Regions from separate parts of the Mesorhizobium sp. M2A.F.Ca.ET.043.02.1.1 genome, predicted to be linked through region 4. Evidence: riboswitches for the same ligand, from Rfam matches in the RefSeq annotation. Region 4 holds a riboswitch; each other region holds the start of a gene.

Region 1 (2,194 bases), 510 kb from region 4:
TCCGGCGCTATCTCGCGCCGGCGACCCCGCTCGCGTGCAGCACCCAGCGGCGGCCGTCGTTGCGGAACTCGGTGAGCGACAGCGGCTCGATGTCGATCTTCCAGACCGAGGAGAGCGGCGCGCCTAGCACATGCACGATGGCGGCGCGGATCGGCACGGCATGGGTGAGCGCGACGGTGTGGCCGCCCCCCTCGCCGGCCAGCCGCTCCATCAGCGCGGCACCCCGCCGGGCGACGGCGGCAAGCGATTCGCCGCCATGGGGTGCGGCGTCCGGATCGGCAAACCAGGCGGCCATGCCTGCCGGGTCCTCGGCCTGCACCTCCTCGAAGCTTTTGCCGGCCCAGCGCGCGAAATCCTGCTCGGCAAGCAGCGGCTCGACGGTCGCGTCAAGGCCAAGCGCCTCGGCCGTCCTGCGCGCGGCAAGCGCCGGACTTGTCCAGACGCGGTCGGCCCGGCGCAGCGACGAAGCGATCGCGCCGGCGCGATCGAGGGCGCTCGGCTCCGGCGCCTCGTCCGTCGGAAAGCGGCCCTTGCGCGCGGCCTGCGTCGCGCCGCTTGCGATCATCGTCAGGCGGGCGAACATCCAAAACTCCGTGGTCCAGTGAAATTTCGGCCAGGCGAAGCCGCGTTGGCCATTACATGTCGTTGACAGGCGAACGAAGTGCTGACAAGTGTTTTAGCGCTATACGGGATTGGAAGCCGGTGCGAGTCCGGCACGGTCGCGCCACTGTGATCGGCACCAGCCGAAAGTCAGGCCTTATCCCGCAGCACAGTTGGATCAACGGGACGCAGCATCCCACAGGAGGTCAAAATGTCCGACACCACCTTCGCCCCGACCTACGGCCCGGTTGCGATTCCCGTCCGCGAGCTTCTGCCCTGGGCAATCTTCGCCGGCCTGATGCTGATGTTGATGATCTATTTCGTCGGCGCGGAAGAAGGCGCGACCTCGCTGATCCGCGGCACGATGGTGCATGAATTCGTGCATGACGGCCGCCACCTGCTCGGCTTCCCCTGCCATTAGGAGCGGTTCAGCGAAGGCTGAACCGTCCTAGGTTTTGGTCTGACGCGCAATTCCGGACGGAAAACCGTTGCACACTTTACCTGGAATTGCTCTGGAGCGGCTTCGGCATCGCTGATGCCGTTCTGAGATTTGGCCTAATGCAATTCCGGGCGGAAAACGCTCAATTTTTCCGGGAAATTGCTTGAAGGGACTCTGACATGGTCGGAAAACTTTTGCTGCGCGGCATGCTTGTCGGGCTGGTGGCGGGGATTCTGGCGTTCGCCTTCGCCCGCGTCTATGGCGAGCCGCAGGTCGACAAGGCGATCGCCTTCGAGGAACAGCAGGCGCAGGCCGCCGGCGAGGCGCCGGAGCCCGAGATGGTCAGCCGCGTCACGCAGGCAGGCATCGGTCTCGCGACCGGCGTGCTGGTCTATGGCGCGGCGCTTGGCGGGCTGTTCTCGCTGGTCTTCGCCTATGCCTATGGCCGGCTGGGCTCGCTCGGCCCGCGCGGCACCTCGGCGCTGCTGGCGCTGCTCGGCTTCCTTGCCGTGATCGTGGTTCCGAGCCTCAAATACCCCGCGAACCCGCCCGCGGTCGGCAATCCCGAAACCATCGCCTACCGCACCGAACTGTTCTTCATCATGATCGTCATCTCGATCGCCGCGATGGTGGCGGCGGTGGGCCTGGCGCAGCGGCTATGGAGCAAGCTCGGCGCCTGGAATGCCTCGATCGTGGCTGGGCTTGCCTTCCTCGTCGTCTTCGCGCTGGTGAAGGCGGCCCTGCCCGACATCAACGAAGTGCCGGAGAACTTCTCGGCGACGGTGCTGTGGCAGTTCCGCGTCGCCTCGCTCGGCATCCAGCTGGTGCTGTGGACCGTCGTCGGGCTCGGCTTCGGCGCGGTTGCCGAACGCGTGGTCGCGATGCGCGACCAGCGCGCCCGCCGCTACGCCTGAAACCCATGCGCTGGCCGCCAAGGTTCTTTGCCCTGGCGGCCAAAGCGGCTCAACGGTCGACACGACCGCTGAGCCGCTTTGGTCTTTTGTTTTCTCGCAATTCCGGACGGAAAACCGCGGCACACTTTTCCTGGAATTGCTCGGTTGCAGTGCTGCTCGCCCTGCTGGCGGCTGCCTCGGCGCAGGCGCATAGTGGCTCCTCGGCCCCGCCTCCCCCGGGCATGCAGATCCCCAGCCTCAC
Region 2 (2,194 bases), 1.6 Mb from region 4:
GCGGCGCCTCGTCGCTGACGCCGATCACTTCCAGCACCTGCAGCCTGTCGTTCCAGGGCGCCATCTCGTCGAGATGGCGATAGAGGCCGAGATCCGTCATCGCGTTCATCTCCTTAGCCTTCAGGCGACGCTGCGCAACGCCGGGCGACCGCCTTCGGCAAGGCGCGGACCGATGAAGGAGGCGTACCACTCGACGAACTGGATGACACCGCCCTCATGCAACTCGGAATAGGGACCAGGCTCGTAAGCCGGTGACAGGATGCCGAGCGCGTTTTCCTCGACGATGCGGCGGTCCTGATCGTTGGTCTCGGTCCAGACATGGGTGAGCTCTGCCAGATCGTAGTCGACGCCTTCCACTGCGTCCTTGTGGACCAGCCATTTCGTCGTCACCGCGGTCTCGGTGGCGCTGATCGGCAGCACGCGGAAGGTGACGGCGTGATCGATGAGGATGTGGTTCCACGTGGTCGGGTAATGGTAGTGCATCAACGTGCCGATGCGGTCGGCGGCGACCCCGGCGGACAGGTTTTTCGTCACGGCGCGCTTGCCGCTCATCGTGTAGCTGACGGCGTCGCGCAGCAGCGGCGCGCGCGTTGCGCGGTATTGCCCGGCCGGATCGATCCGGAACCGGCTCGGCAGACCCGCCGCCTCGCATTTCGCCCAGTGCGCAAGCATTTCCGGATCGCTGTCGGCGCCTTGCACACCTGTCACCGTCGGCGCTTCCGGGAAAGTCTTGCACAGTTCTGGATGGTTGCCGGCGCAATGATAGCACTCGCGGTTGTTTTCCCAGACGAGCTTCCAGTTACCCTTTTCGACGATCGTCGATTCGAATGCGACCTTCGCCTCGCTCAGCCGGTGCGGCAGGAGATAGGGTTCGATCATGGCGCGCATCGGCGCGAAGTCGGCGGGCTCCTTTGCCAGGCAGATGAAGATGTAGCCGCCGACGCTCTCGCAGGCGACCGGCTTCAGGCCGAACTGGCTTTTGTCGAACCCTTCCGCCATCTGGCGGGCAAATAGCAGCCGCCCGTCGAGCTCGTAAGTCCACTGATGGTAGGGACAGACCAGCTTGGCGGCGGTGCCCTTGTCGGTGTTGCACACGCGGCTGCCGCGATGCCGGCAGGAGTTGTGGAAAGCGTTGATCCTTCCCTTCTGGTCGCGGACCAGCACCACCGGATAATCGCCGATCTGAACGGTGATGTAGCTGCCTGGTTTCGGCAGCTCGCAATCATGGCCGATGAACAACCAGTCACGATGCCAGATCAGCTCCATATCGAGCTTGAAATAATCGGGATCGGTGTAGAAGGGCTGCTCAAGCGAGTAGCCCTGCTTGCGGCTCTGCAGGAGCCTCAGCATGTCGTTGCGCGCATCCATGTCCTGTCCTCGCATCAAGGACTGAACTGGTGGTGATGGAGAAGAACGACCGCCACCGGCAGGGCCGGGCACGCGCCGTCCGCCTCTTGACCGCCCACCGCGATCAGTCGAGTTCAAAATGTCTCTGGCTGGTTTCCGGGCTTTGGAGTTGCCCTCGCGGGCGGTCGCAACACCTTCCCAGGCCCATGGCCCAGTGGTCTCCCGTTGCGACCTCACTCCACCACCGTTGCGGGGGCAGCGCCGGATTTCGACCGGCTTCCCAATTCTCCGCCTCATCGCGACGAAGCGGCACCTGAGATGGCCTGATCTAACCACGACGGCCGGTTTCCCGTCGGCATGAAAACGACATCGCATCCATACGGCGCGACAATGGGCGGCGTATTCATGGTGCTGAGCCTCGTCTCTTTCGCCACGCCCTCCGGCTCCGGAGGCGCTCCCTGAACGAGATTCGCGAGGGCTCCGATGGTTAACAGTATCAAAAAGTGACTATTAGCAGATTCTAAAATCGAACCGAACGGTTCGTTTCTGTTGACGGTGCGTGCAGAACGTTGTGAACGTTGGCGCTCCGACACACTTGGTGAGCCAACTGCCGAACTCACATAAGTCATTGATTAAATTCGATAAAAATATGGTCATAGGCATGCTTATGAAAACTTCAAGATGCGGATTCATAGTCCAGACGAAAAAACTTCGTGATTGGAATCCGGCGATCGGCTCACCCAAATCAGCGCTGTCCGAACGACGCGATTTCATTCCCAAGACACGCCGCTAGACGGACTGAATAAAGATACTGGAGTAGCAAAAATGAAAAAGATTGTTCTCACTG
Region 3 (2,194 bases), 2.2 Mb from region 4:
CTGCGGCAAGGGCGACGCGCTTTGCCAACTCGTCCGGATTGGCAATCGACGGGATGTCGATGACGAAGGAATCGAAATCGTCATGCTCGTGGTCGAGCTCGTCGTCGTGATGGGTCTTGCGGTTCTCAATGTCGTCCTCGACGGCGAGGCCGAGGCCGAGCAGTACCGAAGGATCGACCTTGCCCTGCGCGGTCGGCACGATTTTCACGGCGCGCGCCACATGCTCGCCGATGACGGCGTTGGCGCGCTCAGAGCCCGCCGCATCCATCAGGTCGCTCTTCGACAGGATGATCAGGTCGGCGCAGGCAATCTGGTCCTCGAACACCTCCTCGACCGGGTCGTCATGGTCGAGCGAGTCGTCGGCGGCGCGCTGCGCCTGCAGCGCATCCATGTCGGAGGCAACTCGGCCGTCGGCCAGCGCCGGGCCGTCGACCACGGCAACGACGCCGTCAACCGTCACGCGGCTCTTCACCGTCGGCCACTGAAAAGCCTGCACAAGCGGCTTCGGCAGAGCGAGGCCGGAGGTCTCGATCAGGATGTGGTCGACCTTCGGCGTGCGAGACAGGATCTGGTCGAGCGCCGGCACGAAGTCGTCGGCGACGGTGCAGCAGATGCAGCCATTGGCGAGCTCGACGATGTTTTCCTCCGGGCAGGTGTCGACGCCGCAGCCCTTCAGGATCTCGCCGTCGATGCCGACATCGCCGAACTCGTTGACGATGATTGCCAGCCGCTTGCCCTTGGCGTTCTCGAGCAGGTTGCGGATCAGCGTCGTCTTGCCGGCGCCGAGGAAGCCGGTGACGACGGTGCAGGGCACGCGGAAAACGGAAGCGTTCATGGTCAGTCCTTCAGCATGTCGAGGGGAGGGATGCGGGCAACCAGGCCGCGTTTGAGGGAATCAGGCCGGCCGCGCCAGGGGATCAGGCCGTCGGTCGAAGTGGCGAAGAGCTTTGCGCCGGCGACGAGGTCGGCGCCGCTGGTCGTTTCCAGATCGCCGAAGACGTAGCTCCAGCAGCCGTCGCGCAACAGCGCGGCGCTCAGCCGACGCTTGCAGTTGCCAAGGCATTCGACGGTGCGGATGCGGATGTTCTCGCCCGATACGGCGCGGCGCGTGTCTTCGGCCAGCAGCGCGCCGGCGCGCGGATGCGCGTCCGAGCCGGTCTCGTCGCGGCAGGATGAGCAGACGATGACGGTCACGCCGTCTGACGCGTCGGGCTCGGACGAAATGTCCGCGATGTTTGCCGGGAAACTGCCGTTGCGATCCAAAACCAGGCTCCTTGCCCGGAAAACCCGCCGGGCATTCGGATACTTAAAGTCTCAGACGGCAGGTCTCCTGGCTCGCGGGTCGTCGCCTCAGATGCCGCCTTCCCGGGAACATCCCAGTGGTTTTCGGCCGGGGCTCGTCGCTCACAGTTGCGGGGACAGCCGCGGATTTGGGCTTTTGGCCCGCACCGCATTCCCTCTTGGCTCCTCCCTTTGCCGGGAGAAGACCGTCTGGGTCAGGATTTAGGCTTACGGCTAGGCGCCTGTCAACGCGCGGCTACGACACTGCGATGTCGGCCAGCGCCGGTCCGAGGTCGCCGGCCGGCGTCACTTCGATCGCCTCAAGGCCGAGCCAGCCCTGCATCTGCTTCAGCTCCTCGAAGAGTTGGGCTGCCGTCTCGGGTGGCGCGCCGGCCTCGGCATAGGCGGCGTGGACGCGCAAGATGCTCGCAGGCCGGTCGGCCCTCAGGTCGACGCGGGCGACGATGCGGTCGCCGAGCAGGAAGGGCAGCACGTAGTAGCCGTATTGGCGCTTTTCGGCCGGCGTGTAGATCTCGATGCGGTAGCGGAAATTGAAGAGCTTTTCGGTGCGCGTGCGTTCGAAAACCACGGGATCGAAGGGGGCGAGCAGGGCGCGCGCCTCGATCCTGCGCGGGATTCGGGCGTCGGGGTGAAGATAGGCGGGCTTATCCCAGCCCTCGACCTTCACCGGCAGCAATTCACCGGCTTCGACCAGTTCCTCGATGCGGTCCTTCGTATCCCCGGGGGCCAGGCGAAAATAGTCGCGCAGGTCGCCATAGCTGGCGATGCCGTGGGCGCGGGCCGAGATACGCAGCAATTCGCGATGCGCGTCCTCGACCGAGGGCACCGGCAGGTCGAGCACGGCCTGCGGCAAAACGCGCTCGGGCAGGTCGTAATAGCGCTCGAAACCGCG
Region 4 (2,194 bases):
TGATCGGCGGCGTTGCCGCCTTCCTGCCCATTCCGGGCCTGAGCGGCCTAGTCAGCTTCATCAACACGGTGATCCGCCTGTCTCTGACCTATGTCGACGAAATCATCCTCGGCTACAACATCCGCATCAATTCGAACTCGCCCTTCGAGACGGCCCGGCAAGGCGTCGTGCTTTACGCCCAGAACGGCAAGCACATGGTCAAGAACGCCGTGTGGCTGGCGGTGATCATGTGGGGCGTGTCCTTCGTCATCTTCCTGTTGATGCTGGCGCCCGCCGCCGCGATCCTGTGGGTCATGCCCGGACAATTGGCCGGCTGGGCCTTCGTGCTGGCCATCGTCTTTGCCTGGGCCTTCAAGGCGGCCTTCATCGAGCCCTTCGCCATCGCCTCGCTGATGCAGGTCTATTTCGAAGCCATCGAAGGCCAGGTGCCCAACCCCGAATGGGACACGCGGCTCGCCGAGGCCTCGTCCAAATTCAGGGAGCTGCGCGACAAGGCGCTGGGCTCCTTCGGCGGCGGCTCGCGCTGGGATACGCCCCGGGCCGCTTGATCACTGCTGGCGACCTAGCCTTGCAATCGCCGACTTGAGCGGCGCCTCGCCGGCGCCGCGAAACGTCTCGCTCATCACCAACTCGGGCAGCGGCAGACGCTTGGCCCAGCCATGCGCCTCGAGGTCGGGCCTCGGCGCGAATTCCGAGACGGGGCCGACGCAGAGATAGGCGATCGGCGTGACATGCTCCGGGATCGACAGAAGCCGCTTCAGCGCCTCCATCTCGATGATGCTCACCCAGCCGACGCCGACGCCTTCGGCGCGTGCCGCCAGCCAGAAATTCTGCACCGCGCAGACGGTGCTGTAGAGATCCATCTCCGGATTGTGCCAGCGCCCGAGCGGCGAGTCCTTCGAGCGCTGCCGGTCGCAGGTGATGCAAAGATTGAGCGCGCTTTCGCAGATGCCTTCGAGTTTCAGCTTCCGGTAGAGCGCCTGCCGTTCCGCCTCGATCGCCGGCAATTCCTGCTCGCGCGCGGCGAGGAACAGGTCGCGCACCTGTCTGCGCCGCTCGGCATCACGGATGACGATGAAATTCCACGGCTGCATGTAGCCAACAGACGGCGCATGGTGCGCGGCGGTGAGAAGCCGCGCCAGCACACAGTCATCCAGATTGTCGGGTACAAAATGGCTGCGCACGTCGCGCCTGGTGAACATCGCCCGGTACACCGCGTCGCGCGCCAATTGGTCAAAGTCGTCGCCACACGCGGCGATCGCTGCTGCCGTCATCGCTTTTCCCCTTGCGACAAGCAGTCCCCCGCCTGACCAAGCGGAAAACCATGTCTGCCGGGCCGGTCTTCTGGCTCGGGATCGTCCCGCTCCGGCGCCTTCCCGTCATCGACAGTGGCATTTGCCGGCGCGGTCCCCCTCACAGCGTTGGGCACGCCACGGAATAAAACCGTGTTCCCGATTCTCCCGCGTCGCGGGCACCAGGCAGCGGGACGACCTTACCGCGAAGTTCGGCACCCGCCAATGGCGCGGACGACATGGGCTGGCGCAATTTCCCCAGCCATTCGGCTTTTCAAACATGGTCATTACGGCCGCGGGTGCCTAGATTAGGCGCCATGGCCACCCGTCTCTACACGCACTCAATCTTCCTCGAACACCTCACGCCGCCCGGCCACCCCGAGCGGCCCGACCGCCTGCGCGCCATCGAGCGCGTGCTGGACGACGAGGCGTTTTCGGCGCTCGACCGCGTCAAGGCGCCGGAAGGCGATGAGAAAACCATCCTCTATGCGCACCCCGAGACTTTCGTCGAGCGCGTGCGTGCGGCGATCCCTCGGACCGGCATCGTCTCGATCGATGCCGACACCAGCGCCAGCCCGAAAAGCTGGCAGGCCGCGGTGACGGCGATCGGCGCGGCCAACGCGGCGGTCGACGACGTCTTCGAGGGCCGCGCCTCAAATGTCTTCGTCGCCGCCCGCCCGCCGGGACATCATGCCGAAAAGGCTACGGCGATGGGTTTCTGCCTGTTCAACACGGCGGCCATCGCCGCCCGCTATGCGCAGAAGAAGCATCAGGCCGAGCGCGTCGCCATCGTCGATTGGGACGTCCATCATGGCAACGGCACGCAGGACATCTTTTGGGACGACCCGTCGGTGCTCTACTGCTCGACCCACCAGATGCCGCTCTACCCGGGCACCGGGGCG

What was found. A riboswitch is a leader RNA that binds a small molecule or an ion and turns the genes downstream of it on or off. The one in region 4 is predicted to bind cobalamin.
Region 1: it holds a riboswitch for cobalamin, as region 4 does, so the genes downstream of both, EJ068_RS27525 (CbtB domain-containing protein) here and bluB (5,6-dimethylbenzimidazole synthase) in region 4, are expected to answer to the same signal.
Region 2: it holds a riboswitch for cobalamin, as region 4 does, so the genes downstream of both, EJ068_RS17755 (aromatic ring-hydroxylating dioxygenase subunit alpha) here and bluB (5,6-dimethylbenzimidazole synthase) in region 4, are expected to answer to the same signal.
Region 3: it holds a riboswitch for cobalamin, as region 4 does, so the genes downstream of both, EJ068_RS03435 (DUF1636 family protein) here and bluB (5,6-dimethylbenzimidazole synthase) in region 4, are expected to answer to the same signal.

Annotation. Positions count from the first base shown of each region.
Region 1 is NZ_CP034445.1:5,774,849-5,777,042, reverse strand. Features, by position in the region: gene EJ068_RS27530 (histidine phosphatase family protein) at 8-583, opposite strand; adenosylcobalamin (AdoCbl) riboswitch at 688-765, shown strand; gene EJ068_RS27525 (CbtB domain-containing protein) at 812-1,021, shown strand; gene EJ068_RS27520 (CbtA family protein) at 1,219-1,953, shown strand; gene EJ068_RS27515 (hypothetical protein) at 2,103-2,194, shown strand, end outside.
Region 2 is NZ_CP034445.1:3,694,953-3,697,146, forward strand. Features, by position in the region: gene EJ068_RS17750 (hybrid-cluster NAD(P)-dependent oxidoreductase) at 1-100, opposite strand, end outside; gene EJ068_RS17755 (aromatic ring-hydroxylating dioxygenase subunit alpha) at 121-1,368, opposite strand; cobalamin riboswitch at 1,477-1,679, opposite strand; gene EJ068_RS17760 (DUF680 domain-containing protein) at 2,173-2,194, shown strand, end outside.
Region 3 is NZ_CP034445.1:724,236-726,429, reverse strand. Features, by position in the region: gene cobW (cobalamin biosynthesis protein CobW) at 1-835, opposite strand, end outside; gene EJ068_RS03435 (DUF1636 family protein) at 838-1,263, opposite strand; cobalamin riboswitch at 1,303-1,507, opposite strand; gene EJ068_RS03430 (winged helix-turn-helix domain-containing protein) at 1,538-2,194, opposite strand, start outside.
Region 4 is NZ_CP034445.1:5,264,073-5,266,266, forward strand. Features, by position in the region: gene EJ068_RS24925 (hypothetical protein) at 1-548, shown strand, start outside; gene bluB (5,6-dimethylbenzimidazole synthase) at 549-1,274, opposite strand; cobalamin riboswitch at 1,317-1,494, opposite strand; gene EJ068_RS24935 (histone deacetylase family protein) at 1,610-2,194, shown strand, end outside.